2 regions of the Paenibacillus sp. EPM92 genome follow, and region 2 is predicted to be linked to the other one. Evidence: riboswitches for the same ligand, from Rfam matches in the RefSeq annotation. Region 2 holds a riboswitch; the other holds the start of a gene.
What was found. A riboswitch is a leader RNA that binds a small molecule or an ion and turns the genes downstream of it on or off. The one in region 2 is predicted to bind cyclic di-AMP.
Positions count from the first base shown of each region.

Region 1: another riboswitch for cyclic di-AMP. It lies ahead of JMF85_RS21560 (hypothetical protein); the one in region 2 lies ahead of JMF85_RS02955 (resuscitation-promoting factor).

Region 1 is NZ_BCPS01000082.1:92,096-107,021, reverse strand. Features, by position in the region: gene iolG (inositol 2-dehydrogenase) at 1-996, shown strand, start outside; gene JMF85_RS21585 (LacI family DNA-binding transcriptional regulator) at 1,091-2,089, shown strand; gene ppaX (pyrophosphatase PpaX) at 2,129-2,773, shown strand; gene JMF85_RS21575 (zinc-binding dehydrogenase) at 3,062-4,096, shown strand; gene JMF85_RS28445 (GapA-binding peptide SR1P) at 4,383-4,544, shown strand; gene thiM (hydroxyethylthiazole kinase) at 4,713-5,525, shown strand; cyclic di-AMP (ydaO/yuaA leader) riboswitch at 5,595-5,733, shown strand; gene JMF85_RS21560 (hypothetical protein) at 5,901-6,245, shown strand; gene JMF85_RS21555 (DedA family protein) at 6,326-6,928, shown strand; gene JMF85_RS21550 (diguanylate cyclase domain-containing protein) at 7,047-8,450, shown strand; gene JMF85_RS21545 (FAD-dependent oxidoreductase) at 8,662-10,044, shown strand; gene JMF85_RS21540 (GntR family transcriptional regulator) at 10,271-10,948, opposite strand; gene JMF85_RS21535 (sugar ABC transporter substrate-binding protein) at 11,415-12,479, shown strand; gene JMF85_RS21530 (sugar ABC transporter ATP-binding protein) at 12,707-14,254, shown strand; gene JMF85_RS21525 (ABC transporter permease) at 14,287-14,926, shown strand, end outside.
Region 2 is NZ_BCPS01000018.1:9,979-24,904, forward strand. Features, by position in the region: gene glmU (bifunctional UDP-N-acetylglucosamine diphosphorylase/glucosamine-1-phosphate N-acetyltransferase GlmU) at 1-1,317, opposite strand, end outside; gene spoVG (septation regulator SpoVG) at 1,477-1,761, opposite strand; gene JMF85_RS02915 (RidA family protein) at 1,884-2,270, opposite strand; gene purR (pur operon repressor) at 2,276-3,115, opposite strand; gene ispE (4-(cytidine 5'-diphospho)-2-C-methyl-D-erythritol kinase) at 3,293-4,147, opposite strand; partial or broken gene JMF85_RS02930 (small, acid-soluble spore protein, alpha/beta type) at 4,492-4,668, opposite strand; gene veg (biofilm formation stimulator Veg) at 4,889-5,161, opposite strand; gene yabG (sporulation peptidase YabG) at 5,360-6,223, opposite strand; gene rsmA (16S rRNA (adenine(1518)-N(6)/adenine(1519)-N(6))-dimethyltransferase RsmA) at 6,294-7,223, opposite strand; gene rnmV (ribonuclease M5) at 7,220-7,774, opposite strand; gene JMF85_RS02955 (resuscitation-promoting factor) at 7,889-8,980, opposite strand; cyclic di-AMP (ydaO/yuaA leader) riboswitch at 9,308-9,486, opposite strand; gene JMF85_RS02960 (TatD family hydrolase) at 9,722-10,489, opposite strand; gene JMF85_RS02965 (HD domain-containing protein) at 10,521-11,804, opposite strand; gene JMF85_RS02970 (AbrB/MazE/SpoVT family DNA-binding domain-containing protein) at 12,188-12,442, shown strand; gene rsmI (16S rRNA (cytidine(1402)-2'-O)-methyltransferase) at 12,560-13,444, opposite strand; gene JMF85_RS02980 (tRNA1(Val) (adenine(37)-N6)-methyltransferase) at 13,457-14,233, opposite strand; gene yabA (DNA replication initiation control protein YabA) at 14,298-14,651, opposite strand; gene JMF85_RS02990 (PSP1 domain-containing protein) at 14,683-14,926, opposite strand, start outside.

The DNA of each region.
Region 1 (14,926 bases), on a different contig from region 2:
GACATTCGTTGCGCGGCTATCGGGCTGGGCCGCTTAGGGTATTGGCACGCCGAAAATCTTCATACGAAAATCAAATCCGCCAAACTGGTCAAAGTGGCGTCCTCCCGGGCGGAGACGGCAGAAAGGGCGGCAAGGGAGCTCGGGGTCGAGGCATGGACGACGAATCCGGATGATGTGTTTACGGACCCGGATATCGACGCTGTGATCCTATCGACGCCTACCGATACCCATGCCCGATTTCTGAAAACAGCGGCCTTGCACGGCAAACATATTTTTGTGGAAAAGCCGATAGCGAAGTCTGTGGAAGAAGGCCGCGAGCTTGTTCGCTTGGTGGAAGAAACCGGCATTACCTGCCAAGTCGGGTTTATGAGGCGCTTTGATCCGGCCTACGCCGAGGCGAAGAAAAGAATCAATGCCGGCGATATCGGCCGGCCGATCTATTTTAAAGGCGTCAGCCGGGACCCCGTATCTCCGCCGGAGGCGTATATTAAACATAGCGGCGGCATCTTTCTCGATCTTGCCGTCCACGATTTTGACATGGCCCGATACTTAATGGGGTCTGAAGTGCGGTCCGTCAGGTCTATGGGAAGCATTCAGCTTCACGCCTTCATGGGCGAATACGGGGATGTCGATCAGGCGCTAACCTACCTAAACTTCGAATCGGGCGCGGCCGGCGATGTCGAATCGAGCCGGAACGCCGGCTACGGATACGACATCCGGGGCGAGGTGGTCGGGACGGAAGGCACGCTGCAGATCGGCTCCTTGAGGCATCACGATTTGCGCATTTTGGGACCCAAGGGAAGCAGCCACGATATTATTCCTGAGTTTGCGACAAAATTCAAGGATGCGTTTCTGCTGGAAATGACTCATTTTATCGATTGCCTTCGTCACGGACAAAAGCCTTCGTGTACGGCCATCGACGGACTTCGGGCCTTGGAAATTGCCCAAGCGGCTGCCGACGCCTTTCTCTCCAAGGAAGAAACGAGGGTGCTTTGAATTCCTCCATTGCATGATCAAAACCTTTGAAAGTATAATATAATAAAGGGAGTTAAACGTTTTCCTTGAATATATAGAAAATGAGGTTTGTGCAATGGGTATTAATATTTTCGACATTGCTAAGGAAGCCGAAGTATCCATCGCTACGGTATCGAAAGTTGTCAATAATACCGGCAGAATTAGTGATAAAACGAGAAAAAAAGTGTTGGAGATTATCGAAAAGCATAATTATACGCCGAATTCGCTCGCTACGGCTTTAACCGGAAAATTCAGCTATACGCTCGGATTGATCATTCCGAATTTGGCCAACCCTTTTTTTGGGGAAATCGCCAAAAGCGTCGAGGACCGCGCGAGGGAACTCGGTTTCAGCGTGATGATCTGCAGCACGGATTACGATGCGGACAGGGAAGCTTCCTATTTTACACTGCTGCAAAAAAAACGTGTGGACGGAGTCATTATCCTGTCGGGCTTTGAAGACCAGCAAACGATTACGAGAAATCTGGTCAAGCCGAATATGCCTGTTGCTCTGATCGCCCGGGATATTCCGACCATATCCATCAACTCCGTTTCGATCGATGATTTTGTCGGAGGCTATGAAGCAGCCAAACATCTCATAGGACTCGGCCATCGCAGAATGGGGCTTATTGTGGAAAATATCCGGTGCGCCAAGGAAAGGGTTCGCGGCTTCAATCAGGCTCTGGAGGAGCATGATCTGCAGCTTGATGAAAGCCTTGTCCTGCTTGGCGAGGCCACCGTTCCTAACGGGAAAAAGCTGGCTCTGCAGCTGCTGAGCGGGGAGGAACCGCCGACGGCTATATTTGCGACCAACGACCTTCTGGCCATCGGCACGATCCAGGCGGCGAACGAGCACGGACTGAAGGTGCCTCAGGATGTATCCGTGATCGGCTTTGACAACACGATGCTGGCCACGATTACGGACCCTCCGCTAACGACGATAGCTCAACCGATGGAACAGATGGGAAGGCAGATCGTCGATTTGCTTGTTCAGGAATTGAAGGGCGATGTGACGCATAAACAGCGGATTGTGCTGCTGCCGGAGCTTGTAGTGAGAAAGTCTACGGGTTTACGATAAGGGACGGGCCGTAAAATAGATGGAGAAGGTGGGAGGACGTTGTTTACAACGGTTCTTTTTGATTTGGACGGGACAATTGTCGATACGAATGAGCTGATTATCCGTTCCTTTATGCATGTTCTGAAAGACGCTCCCCATGCGGAAAGCTGCAGCCGGGAGTTTATCGCCCAAAGCATGGGGCTGCCATTAAGAGAGCAGCTCGAGGTCTATACAAAGTCAACAGAGGTAGAGCCTTATATAAAAGCTTACCGAGCGTATAACGAGACCCATCACGACCGTTTAGTGAAATCGTTTCCTCATGTGAAAGAGACGTTAGAAGCGCTGCACGAGGCAGGTATCCGGCTAGGCGTTGTGACAAGTAAAATAAAGAAAACGGCCGTGATGGGGTTACAAGCAACCGGACTGCTGCCCTATATGGATACGCTTGTTACGGAAGAAGACGTCCAAAGAGGGAAACCGGACCCGGAGCCGATTCGGAAGGCGCTTGCCTTGCTGGATGCCTCCCCGGAGCATACCTTGATGGTCGGCGACAGTCACTATGACATTTTGTCCGCCCGTGGCGCGGGAGTAGCTTCCGCCGCGGTCTCTTGGTCGCTCAAGGGAGAAGCGTACTTGAAAACTTTTTCTCCCGATTTTGTGATTCGGGATATGAGGGAACTGAAACGGATCGTTGGCGTCGAATAGTGTCCGGCAGTTTCCGAATAAATAAACGGAAGTATTGACACAAATGCGCAACCATGGTATTTTTTTCTTGTATAAATTTTGAGTTATTCATCTCACTATCGGTGCGAGGCGGCAGCACATTCGACTGGAAGCAGGTGCGCCGGAAAGCGTTGGACCGAAGAAGAAGCATTGCCATAACATATTCGGGAAGCCCGGCAGTCATGCTGGGCTTCTTGAGCAAACGCGTAGTGCTGCCCGCCGCGATTGGCCTGGACGTTCTGCAGCCTGAACATACCTGAGGAGGAAACAATGATGAAAGCGCTTGTACTGGAAGGTGCCAAAAATTTGATCCTGAGGCAAGTCGAAGATCCGAAGCCGGCGGAAGATGGCGTTCTGCTGAAAGTTATGGCGAATGGCGTATGCCGAAGCGATCATCACTTTTGGGAAAGCGGTCTCGTTCCCGTTAATATTCTCGGCCATGAATTTAGCGGCGTTGTGGAAGAGGTAGGCAGCAAAGTGACCCGGTTTAAGAAGGGCGATCGAGTCACGGTGCCGTTTTCCGGAAGCGAAGGCTCTTGTCCGCATTGTGTAAGCGGCCATTCCCATCTTTGCGATTCGCTCTTGATGCCCGGCTTAACGTATCAGGGCGGCTACGCCGAATATGTGGCGGTTCCTGTCGCTGACCGGAATATGATCCATTTGCCCGAAGAAATCAGTTTTGCCGAAGCATCGGCCCTGGGCTGCCGATTTATTACCGCTTTCCACGGCATCGTGGACCGGGTTCAGGTGCTTCCCGGCGAGTGGGTTGTTGTTTACGGCTGCGGAGGGGTAGGTCTATCGGCGGTCAATATCGCCTCCGCTATGGGGGCGAATGTGATCGGCGTGGACATCAACGATGCCAACCTCGATTTGGCGAAGCAAATGGGAGCCGCTTACACGGTCAACAGCAGGACGACCGATCCGATTGCAGCCGTCAACGAAATGACACAAGGCGGAGCGGATGTGTCGGTAGACGCGCTCGGGCTGTCGCAGACGGCGGTTAGCGCGATCAGAAGCTTGCGCAAGCGCGGCCGGCATCTTCAAATCGGCATGACGTCGAAGCAGGATGCGGGGGCCATCGCGATTCCGGTCGATGAGATGATCCTGAAAGAACTTTCTTTCATTACGAGCTTCGGCATGCCGGCGCATCGCTATCATGCTGTACTGCCCCTCGTATCCAACGGGAAATTGACGCCGGGGAAAATGGTGACGCGAGAAGTTTCGCTTTCCGAGGTGAACGGCATATTCGAGGAAATGAGCAGCTTTACAAATACGGGAACGTATGTCGTCACCAAGTTCGGGTAAAGCGGCGTTGGCCGGCAGCTGCCGGTATAGTCGTGTTGGCGGGCGCCGGCAATGCAGGTCAAACTCGGCGAGTTGTGAGCAATAAAGGAAGATTTTCTGCTATTCCGTGTGTACTTAATGAAATTACAACCTGAATTAAATATTTTATTCGAGATTATCGTTAAATATAACGACATAAATAAGAAGAATAGTGTATAATAAATAGGAATAACATGTTATTGAAAAGGCGAATGCCAGCTTGGCTGCCGAGCTAATCCGACTTCATGAAAGAAAGGATGGATCATGCATGGAAAACTCCTCGATTAGCGTAGACCTGGGTGTAATCTTGTGTAAGCATTGCGCTGAAATTATTGGCACGTTCGATTCCGAGAAGGTGACTACGTATTATTCGGATTGCCAGGAGCCGGACTGCTTGGAAACGAGAAAGAACACCAATAACCAACAATGAAAGCTATCGGGAAAGCTCTGCAACATGATCAAACCTAACGGGATTTGAAGCTCTCGCGGGTGTATGGCGGGGGCTTCTTTATTTATATCTGTGCGCTCGTATAAAGCGCTTGGCAAACCATCCGCGATATGAGATAGTATCATGTAACCGGAAGAAGGGGATGGGGTAATGAACGTTCAATATTTCGCGGATATTCTTGATAAGGTGCGGATCCATAAACCGCTCGTGCACAATATTACGAATGTAGTCGTAACGAATTTCACGGCGAACGGCCTGCTGGCCTTAGGAGCATCGCCGGTTATGGCATATGCTCACGAAGAGGTTGCAGAGATGGCGCAAATCGCCGGCGCCCTCGTCTTGAATATAGGCACGCTGGACGACCGTATCGTTCACGCCATGCGGATCGCGGGGCAATCGGCGAACGCGCATGGCGTTCCGATTGTTTTCGATCCGGTGGGAGCCGGGGCGACGGCATATCGCACGGAAACGGCCCGTTCGCTCATGAAGGAGCTGCGGATCTCGGTACTTCGAGGCAATGCTGCGGAAGTGGCTAACGTCGTCGGGAAATCGTGGAGCATTAAAGGCGTGGACGATGCAGGCAGTGCGGCCGGGGAAGTGCCTGCGCTTGTCCGGCAAGCGGCGCGGGCGATGAGCTGTGTCGTCATCGTCACAGGCCGTGACGATTATGTGAGCGACGGCGAGGCGACGTATCGGGTGAGCAATGGTACGCCGCTGCTGACCCAAGTGACCGGAACAGGCTGCTTGCTGACTTCGGTGGTCGGCGCCTTCCTTGCGGTGGAGAACGATCAAGCGGCTGCTGCTGTGGCGGCATTGGCTTATTATGGGGTTGCCGCAGAGCGAGCGGTCCAGATCGCCGGCTCCGACAATCCGGGCAGTTTTCAGATCGAATTGCTGAATCAGCTGCACAAGACGGATGGCGAAGTTGTACGTCGGCAGGCGAAAATAACTCGCGTGGAGTAAGCGACCGGAACAACTTCTCAATGAATTTCAAGATTTTGGATTATTGACTTGCGAATAGCAGTTTTGTATGATGAAATCACGCTTAATTTCCGGTTTACACGAAACCGGAAAGCGGGGGAACCAATGAAATTGGGGCGAATCATTCCATGTAGGGAACCATCTTTCCCGAGCCCGACAGCTAACCTCGTCAGCAGTAGATGGGTCAAATTGTGTATGTATGCAGACTTGCATCGTTGACCCGTGAATCCGGGTCTTTTTGTGCTCCAGACCCGTCGCAGTCCAGGACGATAAGCGCTAGATGATAGCGCATCCTGGCTGGATTCGGGTCTTTTTTGTTTTTATGATAACATCATAGCTTAAGTAAGGAGGATCATGATGCTCCAGCGAATTACTTCTTCCCACCTGCAAGAACTGACAGATGTTCAAAAAGAATACCTGCGAAACCATTGGATACCACAAGAAGGCGAATATATAGCTATGGGTGACCACGAAGAGATGATTTATTACTTGAACGGGGTCGAGAAGCATAAAGCGCTTCCATTATTAACGATCGGACAAATGTTAAGCTACTTAAATAAACATGACCATTCCGTCCGTATTCAACATGTTTCCGGAGAATGGGTCGTGCAGACCTCTATGATTGAAACGAAGGCTATTGAATTAAGTCATGCTTTATGGGAAGCGTTTAAATCGGTTTTGGACAAGAACACAACACGATGATGTTGTGTTCTTGTTTGTATGAGACCTGAAACCGTCGATTTTTTTTCGCGTATTGCTAAGGAAACAAGATGAGGTGAGTAATGGAACAGATATTATTGGAGTTTATTGGCTATTTCAAACAATTATCGTACATAGGCGTCGTTTTGGCGCTGACGTTCGAGTTTGTTCCGGCAGAGCTGGTTCTTCCCCTCGTCGGTTATTGGGTCTATGAAGGGGATATGAACTTGGGGCTGGCTATTCTGGCAGGGACAGTCGGAGGGGTAACAGGACCCTTGACTCTATACGCATTAGGAAAGTATGGGGGGAGGCCGGTGATAATAAAGTTTGGCAAGTTCTTTTTTATACGGACGAAAGAGATCGATAAGGCCGAACGATTTTTCCATAAGTATGGGGCGGGCGTAGCTTTTCTGGGCCGGTTTATCCCGGGGGTTCGGACCGCTGTTTCGCTTCCGTGCGGCATGGCCAGAATGAGTGTCTGGAAGTTCTCGTTATTTACGTTTTGTGCCATGCTGCCTATAACGAGTTTATACGTTTATCTTGGGTACAAGCTTGGTCCCAATTGGCACGAGGTCGGGGAGCTGGCGAAGGGGTATTTGTTCCCGGTTGCCGCCGTGATTGTGGCCGGTCTTCTCGTTTATTCAGCTGTGAAATTATTCAATCGCAATAAAGAAAGAACGACGTAGGAGACGAAAGACGGTGTGGTTTTTGAATGGTAAAATTTTAACGGGCATGGAGGATGCGGATGGTTCATGTCGAATATGTGAGTAATTATTTTACCTTCACGGAACTGAGATGGTGCCCATGTTAGAACATATAAAAGATAAGACAAGTGATTACCTGCTGACATTAATTCAAATCATGCCTGATATCATTGTTTTTAAAGACGGTAAAGGGGCATGGGTTGAAGCGAATGATGCTGCGCTGCAGTTATTTGAGTTAGACCGTGACGCGTATAAGGGGAAAACAAATCTTGATTTTCAACGTTCTAAGCCGCATATGGAAGAGTTTTTTCATACATGCGAAGAAACCGACAATGAAGCCTGGAGACGAGGCAAAACGATTCATTTTGAAGAAAAATTCAAGCGTTCCGACGGCTCGACCGTAATTATCGAGTTTATTAAAGAACCTGTTATGGCCGAGGATGGTCGGCGGGAGTGGTTAATTGTTGTCGGCCGCGACATTACTGAACGAAAGTTAATTCAAGATCATTTGAACGAGCAAAATGTGGTTCTGGAAATGGTTGCCAAAGGCAGGCCGCTACAAGATATTTTAGGTCACATTATTGAATTTGTAGAGAAGCAAACAGAGGCTGTTTGTTCCATTCTGCTGCTTGATAACGATTTATTAAAACATGGAATGGCTCCCCGTCTTCCGGCTTCTTTCTTGCGGGCTGTAGACGGCATACGAATTGGACCGGACATGGGTTCTTGCGGAACCGCCGCCTATTATAACAAAAATATTATTGTATCTGACATTGAGAATGATCCGTTATGGCGGGATTTCCGCGAGATTGCGCTGGATCACGGGTTTCGGGCTTGCTGGTCTGTCCCCTTTACGGATAAAGACAATCAGGTGATCGGAACATTCGCTATCTATTACAAGACTCGAAAATCTCCCGAAACCAGGGAACTCCAAATGATCGAGCGTTCCGCTTATTTAATAGGGCTGGTAATCGAACGTAATAAAGCGGAAGAAACCATTCGAAAATTGGCATTTTTCGATTCCTTAACTGAACTCCCCAACCGTAAATCGTTTCAACATATCCTTGAAAAGACGATGGCCGAAGCCAAACAAAAAAATCAATTGTTTGCCGTGCTTTATCTGGATTTGGATGGATTCAAATTCATTAATGACTCGATGGGTCATTCCGTCGGCGATCTTCTTCTGCAGCGTGTGTCCCAGCGCTTACAAGATCTTGTATCGAATAAAGGGATTGTTTCACGTCAAGGCGGTGACGAATTCACCATCCTACTGCCAAATACGTCAAAAGCGGAAACGGAAGCTTACTGCCAGAAGATTATGGAGGCATTGAATGCACCCTTCCGTATTCAAGATCATGATCTGTATATTTCAACAAGCATTGGGATCAGCATGTTCCCGTTTGATGGAGAAACGATAGAAGCATTGGTAAAAAATGCGGATATGGCGATGTATCATGCGAAGAGGCAGGGCAGAAATCACGGAATGCCTCGCCATGAAGCTTGACCGAGCCGCAAAAACATGAAGAAGCCCCTCTTCGGATGGGGCTTCTTCATGTTTTTGGGCTGAGATGTGTAAATATAAATATTGACAATTCATTGATAACGCTTTAATATACATGTATACAAGACGTTATACATGTATACAAGTGCTCCGCGAGGAGCAGCAATCAACCGACACTTCTACATATCGTAAAACTTTCAGAGGAGGGATTGTTATGCAAGTGCATGATCAATGGGATGTCATTGTGGTTGGCGGGGGAACGGCGGGGGCGCCGGCAGCTATTGCGGCAGCTAGAAACGGGGCCAAAGTACTTGTGGTCGAAAAGAATGGTTACCTGGGCGGGGCTTCAACTTCTGCACTGGTGTCGCCGTATGCGAACCATTATGACGCTCATGGCGAACCGACGATAGCCGGTCTTTTTAAAGAAATACTTGACTCCTTAAAGGAAATGGGAGCATGCCATGGTCCTATCCGCCCCAAGGAAGGGAACCCGCCTTGGGGGAAAAATCCCGTGATTACGCCTTTCGATGATGAATACCTGAAATTTGTGTTAACGAAGATGGCCAAAGATGCCGGAGTGAGCTTTTTATACCATACCTTGTTGAAGGATGTATGGGTTGAGGATGGCGTAGTGAAAGGCATTACGGTGTTTAACAAATCCGGCGCTCATACTTTATTCAGTAAAGTCATTGTCGACTGCACCGGGGACGCCGACGTCGCTGTGAAAGCGGGCGCCAAAACGGTAAAAGGCCGGGAAAGAGACGGGGAAAAAATGCCCGTCACCGTGTACTGCCGAGTCGGTAACGTGAATGTCGACCGGGTCGAAGAAGAAATCAAGAGAAACCGGGACAATTTCAGATGGTACGCGATAGGCAGTGCGGAAGGAGAGCTTCCTGCCGGCAGCCAGCGTAAACAGCTGTTTTGTTCAGGATTTTGGCAGGAAATAGCTGCGGCTAAAGAAAACGGCGAATATAACATAGGCAGAGAAACCTTGAATTTGTTTACAAACGTAAGGGAAGGCGAAGTTACCGTTAATGCTACCCGCGTTAATTTCATAGATGGGACCAATGCGTCTGAAGTTACAGCTGCAGAGGTGGAGCTGCGATACCAGACGATGTCGGTTGTAGATTTCTTAAGAAAACGAGTGCCTGGTTTTGAAAAGTCATTCCTCATCAAGACGGCCAACGAAGCAGGCATTAGGGAAACCCATAGAATCATCGGCGAATATATACTCACGCAGGAGGATGTCGTGAAGGGTACAAGGTTTGATGATGTCGTGGCGCGCGGTGGATATGCTATCGATATTCATAATCCCGGAGATTCGAAGAGCACCTGGATCCAGGTTGACGATAGCTACGATGTACCCTATCGCGCGTTATTGCCTGTTGAACTGGAAGGCTTGCTGGTCGCCGGCCGTTGTATTTCCGCTACGCATGAAGCGGCTGCTGCCGTCCGAGCGATGCCATCCTGCGTGGCAATCGGCGAGGCTGCAGGAACTGCGGCTGCTCTCGCCACGACGAAAGGGCTTACTCCGAAAACAATCGATGTCCAGGAATTAAAACAGGTGCTAACTCAAAATGGCGTTTTACTTGCTTGATGCCGGCTGCTCTTATTCATCACGTTCATCTCCTATGATGGAGATCATCTTCGATCGGGCTGCTGACCAAGGTCAGCAGCCGTTCTTTATTATTGGGGATAACGATCGGCGGGGCTTTGTTCATCATCTGAGAACGCATCAAAAAGGGACCCTCGAGTTTTTCTCGACGATCCCTTGCTGAAGGTGCTTTGTTGTCTTTTTCAAACGGGACGATTTGCCTGCTGAATTAGAACATCGCTTTCAATATTTCCTTGGTCGTTGTGAAATGCTGACGTAAAATTTGAACCGCCAATTCGTTATCGCCTTGCTTGAGATGAGTCAGAATCTGGGAGTGGTCATCCTCCAGGTTTTGGGCCAGCTTGTAGTTTGTTTTGGAGTACAGGCTGTACCGGGATATGGTGTCCTGAAGCGAATCGACAAACTGCTTTAATTTGTTATTTTGTAAGGCGGAAATGATGGTGAGATGAAATTCCGAATTGGTTTTATGAAGCTCCTGCAAGTTTTCCTTTTCAAGGTGGACCTTCGCCATTGTAACGCAATTTTCCAGCTGTTGGATAATTGCGCTGTCGTCTGCTGTAATTTTGCGGAGGGCCTCCGCTTCCACGATCAAGCGTATGTCATAGATTTCTTCGATTTCCTGAATCGTCGGGATCGATACAATCACTTTACGGCCTGAAAGTACGGAAACCAGATTTTCGTTTTCCAAGCTGCGAAGGGCTTCCCGAACCGGGGTACGGCTCACCGATAATTTGTTAGCAATCAGATTCTCGCTCAGCAGCTGTCCGGGCTTTAAATTTCCGTTCAGTATCGCCTTCTTTAAGGTTTGATATACAACTTCTCGCAAAGGCAGGTAGGCAGGGAAGTCTTCAAGCGCTTCCAGCATGATTTCTTCTTGTAGAACCATTTCGTTCATTCCTTTGGTCTTTATAATAATTTCATTACTCAAATTCTAGTCGTATACTTGTATACATAGATTATAAACCAGAATCTGAAGTTAATCAATAGCCATCAGCAGGAATTCGTTGCATCGTGGCTAAATGGTTAGGGGGCTGCAGGCGAATTGCGATTGGATACGGCTGCTTAATGGGCGGAAATGAGTTGTGCTGAAGTCGGTTGATGGAAAATATCGCATAAAAACTGGGATATTTGTAGATAAATATATATCTTTCCACATTTAGTTTTCAGGCCTTGACAATGGTATTCACTTGGTATACTATTGTGACAACGCTTACATAAGTCAGAATGCTTGAAAAAAATAAGGCGGGATGGAGGAGCTCAACATGCCGGTTAGGTAGAATTGCCATCGAACGGAAGCTGGCCGATGCCGTCAATGTGGAAGCAAAAAAACTGAATAAAGGGGTGTGGTCCAAATGAAAAAGATGGGTCGTACTGTGTTAGGCTTAGGGCTTATTGCGTTAACTCTCAACGGTTGCAGCCAACCGTCCAGTGCGGGTGTGTCCGGGACAAAGGGAAGCGATAACCTCATCATCGGCTTCTCACAACACCGCATTGCCGGAAGCGATTGGTATAAGATGCTGATTGAAGGGGCCAAAGCTCAAGCCGAGAAACAGGGTGTGACGATCTTAGTAACAGACGCTGGAGGAGATGCAGTCCAACAGAACTCGGATATTCAGAACATGATGAGCAGAGGCGCTAAGGGCATTGTAGTGAATGCGCTTGATCCTCGAGGTATAGCCAATACCGTCAATGAACTGGAGAAAGAGGGCATCCCTCTCGTTGCGGTCAACACCCGTCTTAGCCCAGAGCTTGAGAAGAAGTCATACTGTTTCGTAGCGGAAGATCAGCTGGACACCGCTGCCTCGGCAGGTAAAGAGTTAGCGAGAAAAATCGCGCAGAAATACAGTAAAGACGAGAAGGTCAAACTGGCCGTCATTGGCGGCTACTCCGGCGAAAGTACGACGGCATTACGGCAAGAGGGCTTCCTCAAAGGCTTCAATGGCTACTTCGAAGCGAACCCGGGCTACAAAATTGAAATCCTTCCTATCCGCTATGGCGAATGGCTGCCGGACAAAGCTCGCGTGCCGGTTCAACAAATCGCCACGGCGAACCCCGATTTGAAAGCGGTATTCAGCATGAGTGACGTTATGCACGCCGGCATTGAGCAAGGCTTGCGGGAAGCCGGCGTTCTAGACAAAGTGATTATAGTCTCCTACGATGGCGCTATGGCTCTTGCCAAGAAGATGATGGACGAACCGAATGGTCCTCTCCAAGCGACTGTGTCGAACTCGCCGTACCTGCAAGGTGCAACGGCCGTTCAGATGGCGATAGACGTGGTCAAGGGGAACAAGACGAGCTGTCCGGGCGGAGCCAGATACACGGAAAACGTCCTTATCACCCCAGAAAACGCCAAACAGTTCTACGACCCCAACATCAGCTACTACTATTCCAAAGAATCTCTCACCAAACTTCAATAAAAGTATCCCGAACGGGAACATACATGCAGGATGCAGGAAAAGCCATATGACGAACGGTTAACAAGCGCAGTTTACCGGTGAGGTCGAGAAGGCATAAGACGACAGGCAGAGGATCAATGACTTCGAACGCCGGACGCTCGCTGGACGACGGTGAGCCTGCCGATCATGTGTCAGGCTTCCTTCGTCGAAGCGAGCACTCTCACAGATGTGAAAGGAGGCAGCGTCAAATGGTCGAACAAGAAGAGTTGGCTCTCTCCCTTCGAGGGCTCTGTAAGTCATACTCCGGTATCCAGGTGCTGCACCGTATTAACCTGGATATTCGCCGGGGTGAAATCCACTGTCTGGCCGGCCAAAACGGCGCGGGGAAATCTACGATCATCCGTGCGGTGTCCGGAGTGGAAAGGCCTGATAGCGGCACGATTGAGCTGGAGGGCAGACCTGTACGGTTCAACAATCCGCACGACAGTCAACGCGAGGGGATCTTCACTATTTATCAGGAGCTCAGCCTCGTACCGGGCCTCTCGATCGCTGAAAACATTTTTCTCAGCGACTTACCGCGTGGCGCCGGCGGAGTCTTGAATTGGCGAACGATGCGGGAGCGTGCCCGCGAGGCGCTTGAGTGGCTCGGCATCAACATCGATGTGAATCAGCCGGTCAGCTCGTTAACCACCGCCCAACAGCAGGGCGTTGAACTCGCCAAGGTGCTGCATGTGGCAAAAACGCTCCACGGTCGCCCTCCAATCATACTTTTGGATGAACCGACAGCCACCCTGCCTGCGCAGGACGTTAAACGTCTGCTCCAGGTGCTGAAAAGCCTTCAGAAACAGGGTGTGACATTCATCTATATTTCTCATCGAATGGACGAGGTTTTTGAAATCTGTCAGCGGATCACCGTATTGCGCGACGGCCGCAAGGTGGGAACGTACGAGGTTGATCAAACGACGCCGGCGGACATCGTCCGGGCGATGATCGGGAGAAACCTCGGGGGCTCGCTCTTGGGAGAATCGTTGGGGGGAGGCGAGAAGCCCCGTTACGGACTAGGAGGCGATCCCGGGCATGTCGCACTTTCCGTCGAGAACCTCCATGATGGCTCCGTTCTCCACGATATAAGCTTCAAGCTTCACCGTGGCGAGGTGCTCGGCGTGGCGGGTTTGGTGGGAAGCGGACAGTCGGAGTTGGCCGCTTGCCTGTTCGGCGCACGCGAACGGATAAGCGGAAAGATCACGATCAACGGTCGGCCGACGAAGCTCCGAAGTCCAAGCGAGGCCATCCGCGCAGGGATCGGACTTCTTCCGCAAAGCCGCAAAACCGAGGGCCTTGTGTTGAATATGTCAGTAACTGAGAATGTGACGATGGCCAGTTTATCCGATGTGAGCCGCTATTCGGTGATTAACCGCAACCGGGAGGAGCAGAGCGCTCGGGAACTGGGCCTATCGCTGAACATAAAGATGAGGGGTCCGGATCAAAAAGTCGTGAATCTTAGCGGCGGTAACCAGCAGAAAGTGGTGCTTGCCAAATGGTTGGCCAGCCAAACGAAAATATTGATCTTTGACGAGCCTACACGCGGCATTGATGTCGGGGCCAAAGAGGAGATCTACAAGTTGATCGGGGAGTTCGTGCGTGAGGGAGGATCCGTGCTGCTCATGAGTTCGGAGCTTCCAGAAACGCTTATGTGCGATCGTATTCTAGTCATCGCCCGAGGTCGGATCGTTGGCGAGTTCTTGCACGATGAAGTGGATCCTCACGGCGATGTGGTCATCGCGCAATGCTACTGATACAAGAATACAAGTGAAAGGTGGGGACAGTCATGCAGACGCTGAATAAGTCCAGTAAGGAAGAGACGTCGGTGGTATCGCGGGGGCCGCTGTTCGCTTCATCCGGCATCGTCGATCTCATCAAGCGAAGCTACCTCGTTATTTTCTTGGGTCTGGCTGTGGTGGCAGGAGCGATCGCCTCGCCCTATTTTTTGACCGGCCGCAATATCGAGAACATCATCGTGACTGGAGTTGTTGTTTCGATCCTGGCGATCGGTCAGTTCAAAGTCATTGTCACACGCGGCATTGACTTGTCGGTCGGTTCGATTGCCGCTCTGGGAACGGTGATGGTCGCTGTCCTGCTGCGGCAGGGGCTGCCGATTCCGATCGTCATTGCGTTAACTTTGGCCGTATGCGCTGCAGCGGGTTTGATCAACGGCATTGCTGTCGTTTACGGGGGCATTACACCCTTCATTGCCACCTTCGCCATGCTCAGCATCGCCCGAGGGGTTGCGTATCTCATTCAAGTCGGCACCCTGATTGAGGTCTCCAATCCAACCTACCTGAAGCTATTTACAGGAAGTCTCCTGGGAATACCGAACTCCGTCATTCTGGTTATTGTGGTGATGCTCGTCACTGCCTTTATTATGAAATATACAACCTTCGGCCGCCAGCTGTACGCCATCGGCGGCA
Region 2 (14,926 bases):
ACGGGCGATCGCCAAATCCCCGGGCTCCACGTTGTTTGTAATGGTCGAACCGGCAACGACATAAGCGCCCTTGCCCACCTTTACCGGCGCAATCAGGTTCACATTGCTGCCGACGAAAGCGTCGTCTTCCACTTCCGTCACCTGTTTGTTGAAGCCGTCGTAGTTGACCGTGATGGCGCCGCAGCCGACATTGACGTTACGGCCGATTACCGCATCGCCGATGTAGCTCAAGTGGGACACCTTCGTATCGTCTCCGAGCTTGGCGTTCTTAATCTCGACAAAGTCGCCGACCTTCACGTTCTGACCGAGGTCCGCGCCCGGCCGCAAATAAGCGAACGGCCCGACCGAAGATCCCGCGCCGACGACCGCATCCTGAAGCACGGAATGCTTCACGGTCACTCCGGAGGCGAGGCTGCTGTCGGCGATATCAGCCTGCGGCCCGATAACGCAATCTTCGCCGATAACGGTGCTGCCGCGCAGCACGGAGCCCGGGTGCACGACCGTATCGGCACCGATCCGCACGTCGGCTTCAATATAAGTCGCAGACGGATCGATGATCGTAACGCCGTTCAACATATGCCCGCGGTTGATGCGCGCGCGCATCGCTTGCTCGGCCTCCGACAGCGCCAAGCGATCGTTCACTCCGATCGACTCGACCGCATCGTCCAGCACGTAACCCTCTACCCGTTCACCTTGGCCATTCAGGATGCTAATGACGTCTGTTATATAATATTCGTTTTGCGAATTATCGTTCTTCACTTGCGCCAAAGCCGCGAACAGCTTGCGGTTGTCGAAGCAGTACGTGCCCGTGTTGATTTCCTGTACCCGGCGCTGCTCCGGCGAACAATCCTTGTCCTCCACAATCTTCGTCACATACCCCTGCTCGTCACGGATAATGCGGCCGTAGCCTTTCGGCTCCGCCACATTCGCCGTCAATATCGTAGCGGACGCCCCGCGCTCCTGATGAAGCCGGATCATCCCCTCCAGCGTTTCATTCGAGACGAGCGGCGTATCCCCGCAAATGACGATGGCAAGGCCTTCCTCATCGCCAAGCAGCGGCTTTGCCTGCAAGACGGCATGACCGGTCCCGAGCTGCTCTGCTTGCAGCGCATATTCGGCGCGTTCTCCCAAATAGGATTTCACCGCTTCCGCTCCATGCCCTACGATAACGACTGTACGCGATGTATTTAAATTTTCGAGGGTGGACACGACATGACCGACCATCGGTTTACCGCAAACCGGATGCAGTACTTTGTATAATTTCGATTTCATTCGCTTACCTTGGCCCGCTGCGAGCACAATGCCTATAATGTTCAAAACGATTCAACCCCTAATCCTTATAAAAAATAAATCCACATCATGTTATGCGAACGCTATGCACAAAGCGCAATGAAATAAATATGCCATAATCCCAATATAGCTCACTTACCTGTAAAAGAAAAGAGAGCCTGTCCGGCTCTCTTAAATTGTAAACGGTTAAGCACCTTCTTCAATAACTTCTTCTTCCGTAGCAGCACGATCATATTCAGCCAATACGGCGGCCTGAATTTTTTCACGTGTGGAAGAGGAAATCGGGTGTGCGATATCTCTGAATTCTCCGTCCGGAGTCCGTTTGCTAGGCATCGCTACGAACATCCCGTTATTACCGTCAATGACTCGAATGTCGTGAACGACAAATTCGTTATCGATGGTAATGGAAGCAATAGCTTTCATTCTGCCTTCGGAATTCACCCGGCGAAGTCTGACGTCAGTAATTTGCACCTCTGTGTTCACCACCTTTTTCCATCTAGAAGACTTGAGTAGTAATTCCACATTTTAGTGCAAATTCCTGCTGCCAAACTGAGATTTTTTCTCAATTTTATAAATACTTTATATATTGCAAATTATTCGACATTTACCGCGGCAATGAGCTCTATTTCGACAAGCACATCTTTCGGAAGACGCGCTACTTCAACCGTCGAACGAGCCGGCTTGTGGTCGCCGAAGTACGAAGCATAGATTTCATTCACCTGAGCGAACTGGTTCATGTCTTTGATGAATACGGTAGCCTTCACCACTTGACCGAACGACGAGCCCGCTGCGGCTAAGACCGCTTGCAAATTGCGAAACACTTGATGCGTTTGCTCGGCAATTCCGCCTTGCACGAGTTGGCCGTCCAGGCCGAGCGGAATTTGTCCCGATGTAAACAACAGATTGCCGAATTGAACGGCTTGCGAATACGGACCGATGGCGGCAGGCGCCTGATCGGTTGCAATGGTTTGTAACGCCATAATTTTCACTCCCCGCGAATTTCGCTTTCTTTAAAATAAGTACCTGGCACTACTTTAATTTGACGCGACTTCGGATCTACCACAGAAAGCTTGGCGAGCGAGATATAATCCTCCACCAGGTGCTCTTCCACCTCGCCGGACTCCACAAACACCCCTACGCCTTCCACCGTCGCTTTAAACTCTTGCAGCAAATCCATCATGCCCTGAATCGTTCCGCCTACGCGCATGAAATCGTCGATAATCAGTACTCTCGACTCCTCTTTCAAGGCGCGGCGGGCAAGCGACATCGTCTGAATGCGCTTATTGGACCCCGACACATAGTTGATGCTTACAACCGAGCCCTCCGTCACTTTACTGTCGCGACGAACGATGACCACCGGCAAATTCAAATAAGTGGCGGTCGCATAGGCGAGCGGAATCCCCTTGGTTTCCACGGTCATCACGATGTCGATGTCTCTCTTCGCGAACACGGACGCGAACAGCTTCCCGATTTCGTTCAAGATCATCGGCTGCCCGAGAATGTCGGACATGTACAAATAACCGCCGGGCAAGATGCGCTCGGGCTGTTCCAATTGACGGCACAGCTGGTGAATGAACTGCAGCGCGCCGGCCGCCGTCACTTTCGGTATGTACTGAACGCCTCCGGCTGCTCCCGCGAGCGTCTGCAGCTCGCCGAGGCCCTCCTCTTCGAACACTTCTTTAATAATCGCCAAGTCTTCGCTGATGGAAGATTTGGCCGAATTATAACGATCTGCGAATGTCGTTAATGGAATAAGCGTGTGGGGGCGAATAAGCAAGTATTGGGTCATCTCCACCAATCTTGCGCTTCTTTTTAATTTTTTCAAGAGTGACCCCCCTTTGGCCAGATGCAAAATAACGATCTGCTGAAAATCCGAATGTTATAATCAAAATATATCATCTTTATACGGGTTTAATCAAGATCATCCCGTTAAAATATTGTGACATTTATGTTATGTAACATTACACATTATCAAATTATGTCACTTAAAATTACATAAACATCACGTCAACAAGCGAACCGCATATACGTCTTTGCAAAAACCGCGGAGCCCATTGTAAATCCGAGGCACCTTCGCCTCCTTGGATACTAGCCCGAAGACGGTCGGCCCGCTCCCGGACATGAGCACACCGTCAGCTCCCAAGCGCACCATCACTTCCTTCAGTTGTTTGACTTCCGGGTACAGATCCAGCGTGACCTCCTCGAGCACATTGCCGAGACGGGCGCACAGCTCGTCGAACCGCTTCTCCCGAATCGCGTCCAGTACGCAGGCGGTTGAAGGATGGTTTTTGATTTCGGACGCTTTCAGCTTGCCGTAAATTTCCGAGGTGGACACATTAATCGGGGGCTTGGCCAGCACGACCCAGCACTGCGGAGGCGATTCGATCGGCTCCAGCTTCTCTCCGCGCCCCCGGGCAAGCGCCGTTCCTCCGGTTACGCAGAACGGCACGTCCGATCCCAGCTCGGCGCCAAGCCGCTGAAGCTCTTCGGTCCCTATGCCGAGCTTCCATAGCTTATTCAGGCCGCGCAGCGTCGCCGCCGCATCGCTGCTTCCCCCGGCCAACCCGGCGGATACCGGAATTTTTTTATCCAAATGAATATAAACGCCCTGCCTCACTTCGTAACGTTCCTTAATCAAACGCGCCGCTTGAAACGCTAAGTTCTTCTCATCGAGCGGTATGTAGCCTGCTTGACTGGAAATAATGATCGTATCCCGTGGAAGCTCCTGCATCTCGATACGATCGGCCAAATCCACCATCGTCATGACCATTTCGACTTCATGAAACCCGTCGGCCCGCTTGTACAACACATCCAGGGACAAATTGATTTTTGCCGGCGCTTTCTCGAACACTTTCATAACACACCTTCTTTACACCTGTCTGACTTTTCCTGCCATGAGGCCGAATGCCATTTATGTCATTTAACCTAATACTATACCAAAAAGGAGACAAAAAAAAGCTAAAGCCCGGGTTTCGCGCTTTAGCTTCATGTTTCGACCGTTCGTTATTGTCCTGTATATGGCGAATAGGAAGAGGCGTTCGCCGGAGTGCCGTGCGAAGCCGCGTAATACGGCACATTCTGCACCGGATACGAAGAAACGCCAGCTGCAAAGCCGGACGGTCCGAACGAGACCGGAGGCGGCACGGGCTGCTGCATAGCAGGACGATATGGCGTCTGAACCGCCTGCGCTTGCACCTGCGTCTGCCGGGCAAGCGTTTGCTCCGCGATCTGAATGGCCCGCTTCACCATATTGCCGGCATCCTTCGTGCGAATTCCGCCCCAACCTTCCCGCTGCACCGTTTCATAGAACCCTAAATCTTTGGCCAGCTCATATTTAAATTGTTCCGACATCACGCCTCTGCGGCTTCTACGCCCCATATCCGAAACCCTCCTTCAAAGGATGAATGTTCGAGTTATGAGGTTAGTATGCGCCCGCCGCAGCAAATTCATACGAATGCAACTTTACGTCTCATCCGAACGTCTTAAAAAGCGAAAGGACGAATAAGCGCCGAGTCCGCAGCACACAGCGATTCACATGGATAGGGCTACTAAAGAAAAACGACTGACCACCTAACGATCAACCGTTCCTTATGTAACCTTATTGCTGTATTGTAATCCGTACTTCTCCGTCGTCGTTACATACTGTGACTTCGACAGATTCCGTCAGTATGTCCGCATAACTGTAAGAAACTCGCTTGAAGGTTTGCTGTTCTTGATCCAGCTTCACAATGAAAACGGAAGGGTAGGTTTCCTCCAAGACTCCGGAGCGTTCAACCGTCTTGCGGCGGCCACCATTCGCTCTAAGCATTATCTTCTGTCCGACATGAGGTTCCAAACAACGTTTGATCTCCAATAGCGCATTTTTAGCCATTGACTGCTACCACCTCTTTCCTTCTAGATTATTATAACGCAACATAGGTAGTATGTCAATTTAAGCGAAATATTATATCAGCGTCTTTGATTAGTTGTCAACGATTATTTTCCCTGATTTTATGCGGTTTTACGCTAGGCGCTTCCGTATTCGTTCACCAAATTGTCGAATAAAAAAGAAAAAGCACCATTTCGGCGCTTATTTCGGAGTGGCATATTGAATTTTCGGCACGCCTCTTCGGTAGCTTCCCAGCGATTCGATGCCCCCGATCCCTTCGAGACCGCTGTGCGTCAACCCGATGACATCGACTATGTTTACGGTTTCTTTGATCGGCGTATAAGCTACTTTCACCGCAATGCACAATGGATCAAGCGCATGGATCAAGACGCGGGCCGGCGAGCTGGCAAAGTTCGCTCCCGCCTGCAGCAGCGCTTCAAAGTGCGATTGGCAAGCGCCTGCGACGATCGTTAAGGCATCGAGACTTTTCTCGAACTGCCTGGCGGCTTGAACCGCATTTACGAAGTTATGCGAATTCTTGTAACTGCTAAGCTTGGTAATATCGCCTGCCGGCCGATGCTTTACAAAGCCGTCGTGCCCCGTTATGACCACAATGTCGGGGCGTACCAGCGGAAGCAGCCGATACACCGCATCGGCCATATTCGCCTCGGCTACGTAATACCCTTCGGCGGGAACCCGCAATTCACCGTATAAGTTCATGCACTTGCGCAAATAATTCGGATCGCCGTCCAAATGCAATACTTTGCCTGGCATTTCGAAGTAAACGGGATGTTTGGCCGGCTCCCCCGCCGGCCAGCCGGGCGGCCCTGTCGTCGCCGCCGCCAATCCGTTGCGCGGCATCGTGTCCATCCATTTGGGACGTGTAATTGCTTTATCGAGGTAAGGATCGAGCTGCGGCATCACTTCCAGATCGACAAGGGGTGCATCGGCCAAAAGCCTAAGCTCCACTCCCCGAAGAACCGCCAGCTGTTGCCGGATTTCTTGAATTTTAAAAACGATATCACCACCATACGACTTCCGAGTGACCAGGTCTCCCTGCTTCATGGCTGCATCGCCTCCCCGTCTATCGTATGGCGGTTCTAGGCATTTGGTGCAGACGTTTCGCCCAGGATCGTTATTTGGCGGTTCTTGCCGTCTTCAAGTAATCGGCTAAGCGGTGCGACAACTTTGCATACTCTTCGATCGACAGCGTCTCGCCGCGCCTCGAGGGTGCGATTCCCGCATCCAGCAGCAGACGTTCCAGATCGGGCTTCGATTCTTTATCGAAATATTTGGCCGCCAAGTTGTTGTAAATCGTCTTGCGGCGCTGCACGAAGCTGGCCTGCATGACGTCAAAGAAGAACGCCTCGTCTTCGACTTCCACCGCCGGCTTCTCTCGCACCTTGAGCTTGATGACCGCCGAGTCCACGTTCGGCTGCGGAATGAACACCGTTTGCGGCACGATCGCGACCACTTCCGGTTCGCAATAATACTGTACGGCGATGCTGAGCGAGCCGTATTCCTTGCCTCCGGGCTTTGCCGCCATTCGCTCGGCCACTTCCTTCTGGATCATGACGACAATGTTCTCGAGCGGCAGCCGCTCTTCCAGCAGCTTCATCAGGATCGGGGTTGTCACATAGTAAGGCAGGTTAGCGACAACGCTTACTTTCGATACGTCTTGAAACTTATCCTTGAACAACGCCTGCAGGTCCACCTTGAGTACGTCCCCGTGCACCACTTCGGCCTGCGGATAAGGCGCCAGCGTCTCCTCCAGCATCGGCAGCAGCCGCTGGTCGATCTCGACGGCTACGACTTTGCCCGCACGTTTAGCGAGCTGCTGGGTCAATGCCCCGATGCCCGGACCAATTTCGAGCGCGCCCTTCGTCTCGTCAAGCTCGGCGGCAGAGACAATGTTGTGAAGCACATTCTGATCGATCAGAAAATTTTGTCCGAGGCTTTTCTTGAGCACAAAGCCGTACTTCTGCATCAGTTCCTTGGTTCGCTTCGGCGAAGCGATATCCTCGGACGCTTGTCCGTAACCCGGTTCATTTCCGTTTCGACTCATGACGTGGCACCCTCTTTTTCATTCAATTCCCGACGGGCCGCTTCAAACTCCTCCCGGGAAATTTGAAACATGCGGCAGCGGTTATAAAATTGCTTCCCGTTGCAATAACCGATTCCGAGACGATTGCCCATCGCAAGTCTCCGGGCGGCCGCACGAGGATGCACGATCAGCCCGGCCTCCATCAGATCGTCCCATGTGATAGCCGACTCTTCGTTTCGACCGTCGGTCCTCACGTTGGCCAGTGCCGTGCGAATCGCTTCGACCGATGCGTTCTCGACGCCGATATCGCCCTTGCTTGTCGCCGCCTCCTGCGTCAGGAAGGCATGCTTCGCGCCGGGTACTTCCTTCGTAATAATTTTGCGAATACGCTCCCCGGCATGATCGGGATCCGTGAATACGATTACGCCCCGCCGTTCTTGCGCAAGCTTAATGCGTCGAATAACGTCCGCATTGATCGCCGAACCGCCCGTTTCGATGGTTTCCGCTTCTACCGCTCGTTTAATGGCTACCGTATCGTCCTTACCTTCCACTACGATAATTTCTTTAATCATGTGCACGTACCTTCCTTCGTGAACAAGAGAAAAAGAAGAGGGACGCCTCACGAGCACCTCTTCTTATCTGCCGATCTATATATAATGAATGTAGTCTTTCCGAATTGCAAGCGCCTAATCCGCCGACGGTTTTTTGGGACCGATAATGTATACCGTATAACCGCGCTTCGTACCGAAACGAGTTGCATAGTCACCGTTCTCGAAAAAGACGTCGATCTTGTTCCCTTTCACAGCGCTGCCTGTATCTTCGGCTCGGCGGAAGCCGACGCCCTCGATATAGACCCACCAGCCGATCGGGATCACTTTAGGATCGACTGCAATCGTGCGACCTTCCGTTACCTTCGCGCCCGAAGAAGTTACGCCGTATTGCGGATGACTTTCATCCTTGCCGGTGGATGACACCCCCGCCGAATAAGCGGTTAGCGTAACGTTTTTGATTACTTGCTTGTAGCCGAATTTGACGCCGTTCTTGGTCAACTCCTCGACGTTCGGCGATGAAGAGGACAGAACGACAACCGGATTTTTCGTCCCAACGGCCACAATGCGTTGTTTGCTCTCGGTTTGTACTTGCTGATCCACGACCTGCTCCGACACAAGCACGCCGTCTTCATACACTTTCTCCAGCTTCTTCACAAGGAGGCCCTTCTGACCTTCCTGCAATACTTGCTCTTTGCCCTTTAACAATTGGGGCTCGCTCTTGGTTACTGTATCGAATGCGATCGGTTCTTGCACATCTGCTGTTTCTTTCGTCACGCGGACAACCTTCAGTTCCGCATGAGGGCTTACTTCCGTTTCCTTAGCCGGAATGACTTTATCGAGCTCGCCCACAGGGACGTTCAAATCCTGCAGAGCGGCCTCTACCGTCTTGCCAACCGTGTAAACTGTCTTCGTCTCGCCGTCGGCGGTTAATTGCACCGGCGTCGTATGCGTGATCGCAATGCGGTCGCCCGATTTCACCTTTGCATCCAGCGCATGGGAAATACGGTCGTTCTCGCTTACTGCGATTCCTTGCTCATCCAGTACTCGTTGCAGTACCTCTTCCCGGGTTTGGAACGTGCGTTCCTGTCCGTCTACAACGATCGATACGCGCTTAATGGCCGTACCGTGCAACATCATCAAGAACATGAAAGTCATAGCGAATGAAATGAGAGCGATAATCGAAATCATACGCAAGTTTTCATGCGTCCATCGCAACGCGAAGGTCATGCTGGATGATCGTCTTACATGGGTTTGCCCTGGTGTTTCAGCGCCCACTTGTTCGGTCCTCCTTAAAGCCTCGCCATTCGAGTGTTATGCATGATAAGATTCTGACGCGACTATGGTAAATTGTTTGATTGCCATTACCAACGTTTGTGCTGCTGACATCAGAGTATCCACTTGCCTGCCGTATTCACCCCCCTCGGGTGTAAAGAGTAGCCAGCTTGGACACGAATCCCTTTTACGGGAAACACAAAAAAAAGTCAGCGGAGAAGAGGAACCTTCCCGTGACTTTTCTCATTTTGTCCAAATGAAAATAAAAGCACACGACAATGCGTTACCTCTCTCTAGACGCTTACGAGGTTAGCTGACGGATTCGGACTTGAGAGTCGCCCTACCCCGGGACAGTTGCCCGCCCCAGAGATTCACCCCTAAAAAACACCTTGGCAATCATGAATGGACCGCCGCGATGTGGTTCCCCCGTTTTCCTTTCGGAAACTCAGCGATGTTGGAATTCTGGTAATCGTATGAAGTTATTATTGAGTGTACGACGCGAGGGGTTTGGTTGTAAAGTATACAAACGTATAAAAAAAGAACGGTTTTTACCCATTTTCGTTTAAATATACTCATTACATGAATAAAATACATCTATCTCTCATTCGCACGAACCGATTTAGCTGTTTTCTTTATTTTTCTCGATTCGCTATAAGTAACAGCGTTTATGCAAGCGTTTCCCAGAGCCCAACACACTCACTTTAAACGAAAAAGTTCCATCGCATTTCGAGTCGTCGCTTCGGCTAATTGCTCGATCGAAATGCCCTTGATTTCGGCCGCCGTTTCGGCGACAAGACGGACGTAAGCGGACTCGTTTCGCTTGCCCCGATATGGATGCGGAGTTAAATAAGGCGCATCGGTTTCAATCAAAAGCCGGTCCATCGGCACCTTCTCGAGTACCTCTTTCGGTTGCTTGGCATTTTTGAAAGTTACTGGGCCGCCGAAAGAAATGTAAAAATTCATATCGAGACACATTTTGGCCGTCTCCCAGCTGCCGGAGTAACAATGCATCACGCCGCCGACCTCCGCCGCTTTCTCCTCGCGCAGCGTTTGTACGACGTCTTGATGCGCATCGCGGTTATGGATCGCAATCGGCAGGCCGACCCTGCGGGCCAGACGAATTTGTTCGCGGAATACCCGATTCTGTACGTCTTTCGGCGACGTATCCCAATGGTAATCAAGCCCGATTTCGCCGATGGCAACCACTTTCTCGTGACGACACAACGATTCGATCCAGGCGAGATCTTCTTCCCTCATATCTTTGGCTTCCGTCGGATGCCAGCCCACCGTCGAGTAGATGAAATCGTACTGCTCAGCCAGCGCCAAGGAGCTTGGAATCGTCTCCCGATTAAATCCAATATTCACGATTCGACTTATTCCGTTGTCTCTTGCGCGCGCAATCACCTCGTGTCGGTCTTCATCGAATTGCGGCGCATTCAGGTGTGCATGTGTGTCGATTAGCATAACGTTTTCTCCTTCATCTTCTATATGTCGTTTAAGATCTTAGCAGCTTCCGAATTTCTTTATCCAAAGCTGGAAGATGTTTCAATACGAGTTCCTGCGGGTAATACAGGTGGTATTTTCCGTTCTGGATCCCGCTGATCGAACGCACGATTTCGGATTTTCGCGAGATTTCCGTCAACGTGTCGTGCGCATCGAGCAATAAAATCGGCAGTTTCTCATCCTGTTCGCCCGGCCGGTACACATCATAGGATTGATCGGACGGGAAATCGACTTCCAGGTAATAGGAGGGATCTAATCCTAGATTGCCCATTTTTTCACGAAGCCGTTCCAGCATGCCGACGTCCATAATTTCCAGCGTTACATATTTGAATAAACGCCGCTGCAAGAAGCGTGAGCACAAATCAGCCAACACCGCATCCTCTTCCATCGTCCATTGCATCAGCACCGTTTGCATCAACGCTTCATCCAGCAAATGGTATTCTTCCGTGGTCAGCCGATTGCCGAACAAGCTGGGCAGCGGTTCGAGCAGAAAGTGGAACGGATACCCTTCTTCAAACAGTTGTTTGGCTCTTTGAAAAATTTTATGCAGGACGACTTCCGCGCTTCGGGTAACCGGATGGAAGTACACTTGCCAATACATCTGGTATCGGGACATCAAATAATCCTCAACGGCGTGCATCCCGCTTTCCTTAACTACGATATGTCCTTGATACGGCCGCATCACGCGCAAAATTCGCTCCAGATCGAAGGTGCCGTAATTTACGCCGGTGAAATAAGCATCGCGCAGCAGGTAATCCATCCGGTCCGCGTCCAGCTGACTCGAGACGAGGCTGACGACGATTTCTTGCTGGTACGTCTTGGCAATAACGCCCGCTACCTGCTGCGGGAACGTCGGAGAAACGCGTTTCAGCACTTCGTTGACTTCCGTGTTGCCGAGTACGATTCGGCATGACCAATCCTCATGGTGAGTCCCGAACGTTTTCTCAATCGAATGCGAGAAGGGACCGTGTCCGACATCATGCAGAAGCGCCGCGCACAAGCATAACAGACGTTCTTCTCTCGGCCAATCTTCATATTGATTACGCTCGAACTGCGAGATGATTTTGCGTGTTACTTCATAAACACCCAGCGAATGCGAGAACCGGCTATGCTCGGCGCCGTGAAAGGTGAGAAAACACGTTCCCAGCTGACGGATGCGGCGCAGCCGTTGAAATTCCCGGGTATTGATGAGATCCCAGATCGTCTGATCCTGCACATAGATATACTTGTGAACCGGATCTTTAAACACTTTTTCTTCTTCCATCGGTTGTTGCATGGTATCCCTCCTCGCAATTTGCAGGTTTTGATCGACAATATTCCGCCAAAACATTGAAAATTGTCGAATGTTGTCGATTTATTTATTCCAAATTTTTGTTTCGACACGGCGTATAGATTTACATTTTATGGATATATAAAGAGACTTTTGGTAAGTAAAACCAACATTTTGGCTCTACTAGTAGCGTTATTCTATTCCATGTTATACTAATCTAGCAGCCAGGTCCATAAATTGTCACTTGGTGTTGCATTTTTAGGTTGACTATTTTGGGAATGGTTGGTATCATAGGTTTAAAGAATTATGTCGAAACATGACGATTATTTTCATTCCGCTTCGCATTCATTCTAAAATAAACAACTTCTGGAGAGGGGAATTTTATTATTATGATGAAATCAACTGGTATCGTAAGAAAAGTCGACGAACTTGGTCGTGTTGTTATTCCAATCGAATTGCGCAGAACGCTTGGCATTGGCGAGAAGGACGCTTTGGAAATTTATGTAGACGGCGAGCGCATCATGTTGAAGAAATATGAGCCGGCCTGTATCTTCTGCGGAAACGCCGAGAACGTCTCTTATTTCAAAGGAAAAATTGTTTGTCACGAATGTTTATCTGAAATGCCAATACCTGTGACAAAATAAAAAAAATAGGTTATAATATAAATAGCAATATTAACTATGGTAATTCTAACCTTTTTCATATCTCCTCTATATCCCTGATTCGAGCTTGCCCCGAATCAGGGTATTTTTTTGTGCCGATCAACCTTGATGCAGCAAATTATACAATTCGCGTTTCGGAACGCCGCGCTCCTGCGCAGCCCTCCTAAGCGCTTCCTTATGGTCCAGCCCGTCCGCTTCGTATCGGGCCACATGCTCCTCAGGCGAGAGGCCGGTCCACCACGCCGTCTCCTCCGGGATTCCCCCGTCACCCGCCCCGCCGCGAACGATGAAGCAGTATTCACCCTGCGGCGGATGGTCAACCAAATAGGCGAGGCATTCGCGGATCGTACCGCGGACGGCTTCCTCATATTTTTTCGTTAGCTCCCGGGTCAGGCAAACCTCCCGTTCTTCGCCAAGAACTTCCGCCATCCGCGTCAGCGTCTTCACAATCCGGTGAGGCGATTCATAACCGATCACTGTAGCCGCTTCCCGTCTCCAGGTGGCAAGCTCCTGTTCCATCGGTTTGGCGTCACGCGGCGGGAACCCGACGAACAGAAACCGCTCCGTCGGCAAGCCCGACATGATTAAAGCGGACAACGCCGCGTTCGCTCCCGGAATCGGGACCACCGCAATGCCCGCCTCAATCGCCAGTCTGGCTAAATCGGCCCCTGGGTCGCAAATGGCGGGCAGCCCCGCATCGCTGACCAGCGCGATATCGTCTCCGCTCTCCATGAGCCGGATGAGCTCCGGCCCGCTGGCATGTTTGTTATGCTCATGATAACTGACAAGCCGTGTGCTGATGTCGAAGTGCGTCAGCAGCTTGCGCGTCTGGCGCGTATCCTCCGCCGCGATCCACCGAACCTCCTGCAAAATCCGGACAGCCCGGTACGTCATGTCCTCGAGATTGCCGATCGGCGTGCCGACCAAGTACAGTTTTCCCTTGCCGGACTCGTTATTATAGCTTTTTTGAATGTTCACGCGCATCGATTCCTTCTATTAATAAGTGTCCGGATTATGATCCAGCGTCAGCCGACGACCAAAGTATACGTCCATCAGTTCGTCGCTGTATTCGTTCTGATTTTTGTAAACGATCAGCGGGGGCAGCGTGCGAATTTCCGGCTTCCCGTCGCGCATTCCCTCAATCAGCACCATGTTGGCTTCATGGTCCGCCCGCGGATGCACGAAACGAATCCGTTTCGGTTCCAGACGGTACTCCCGCATTAACGTACAAATTTCGACCAGCCGGCTCGGCCGATGCACCATCGCTACCTTGCCCCCGGTTCGGACCAGCCGGCTGCTGACACGAATGACGTCTTCCAACGTGCAGAACAGCTCATGGCGTGCGGCGGCTACATGCTCATTGATGTTTTGTTCGCCATTAGGAACAGGCAAATAGGGCGGATTGACCGTCACGGCATCGAACAGTCCGTGTCCAATATCCTGAACGGCGCTGCGCAGGTCGCCCTGCCTGATATCGATTTGTGCGTCCAGCCGATTCAGCTTGACGTTCCGCTGCGCCATCTCTGCCAGCCGCGGCTGAATTTCAACGGCCGTAATGTGCGCCCGCGTTCGAGTCGTCAACAGCAACGGAATAACACCGTTCCCGGTGCAAAGATCGATCATACGCCCGCGAGTCGGTACCGAGCAAAACCTTGCGAGCAGCACCGCATCCAGGGAAAAGCTGAAAACATCCTCGCTTTGGATAATTTTCAAATCTTGCGTCAGCAAATCATCGATGCGCTCACGCTCATATACAGGTACGGATTGTTCCAAGTGACAACTCCTCTTTCTTCCAAAAAAACCGTAGAGAAGTCAATCCTCCCTACGGCTAGTGTTCTTATTTATTTAGAAACGACATGCAGAACAAACAATCGCCCTCGGTCCGTAAATGACCGTAGTTTACATTGCAAATATGAAAGCCTTCATGGTAAATCCGAGTTAAATTATCGAGACCTTCACCGGTAACCTCTTTTATCCTCGCCGCTTCCTCCTCCGAGGAAGCCGGATCCGCAAGAGCCGGTGCGGCATCTTTCTTTAACAGCTTGCGCAGCTGACTGTTTTCTATACCGAGTCGTTTGTTTTCTTCCAATAGCTCGATAATTTGTTGTTTGATTTGACCGAGCTCCGCATACAACGTGCCCACTTGCTCTTCCATTTGATCGATTTGAATGAAAATGTCCCTTTTCACCACGATTGCCATCACCTCAGAGAGAGCCGTTCCCTTATCCGTGATACTCCACCACATCATCTAATGGGAGATCCATCACTTTCTTAAGCTCAAACACTTGTACCTTCGCCATTCGTTCCGCCACATTCATCGAAATCAGGCGGCCGTTGCCGAACGATGTAATCACTTCGCTGCCTACACGGGGCAGATCGTCTTTGGCGCTTTCATAGTTATCGTGCTCGTACTTCAAGCAGCACATCAAGCGACCGCATAGACCGGATATTTTGGTCGGATTGAGC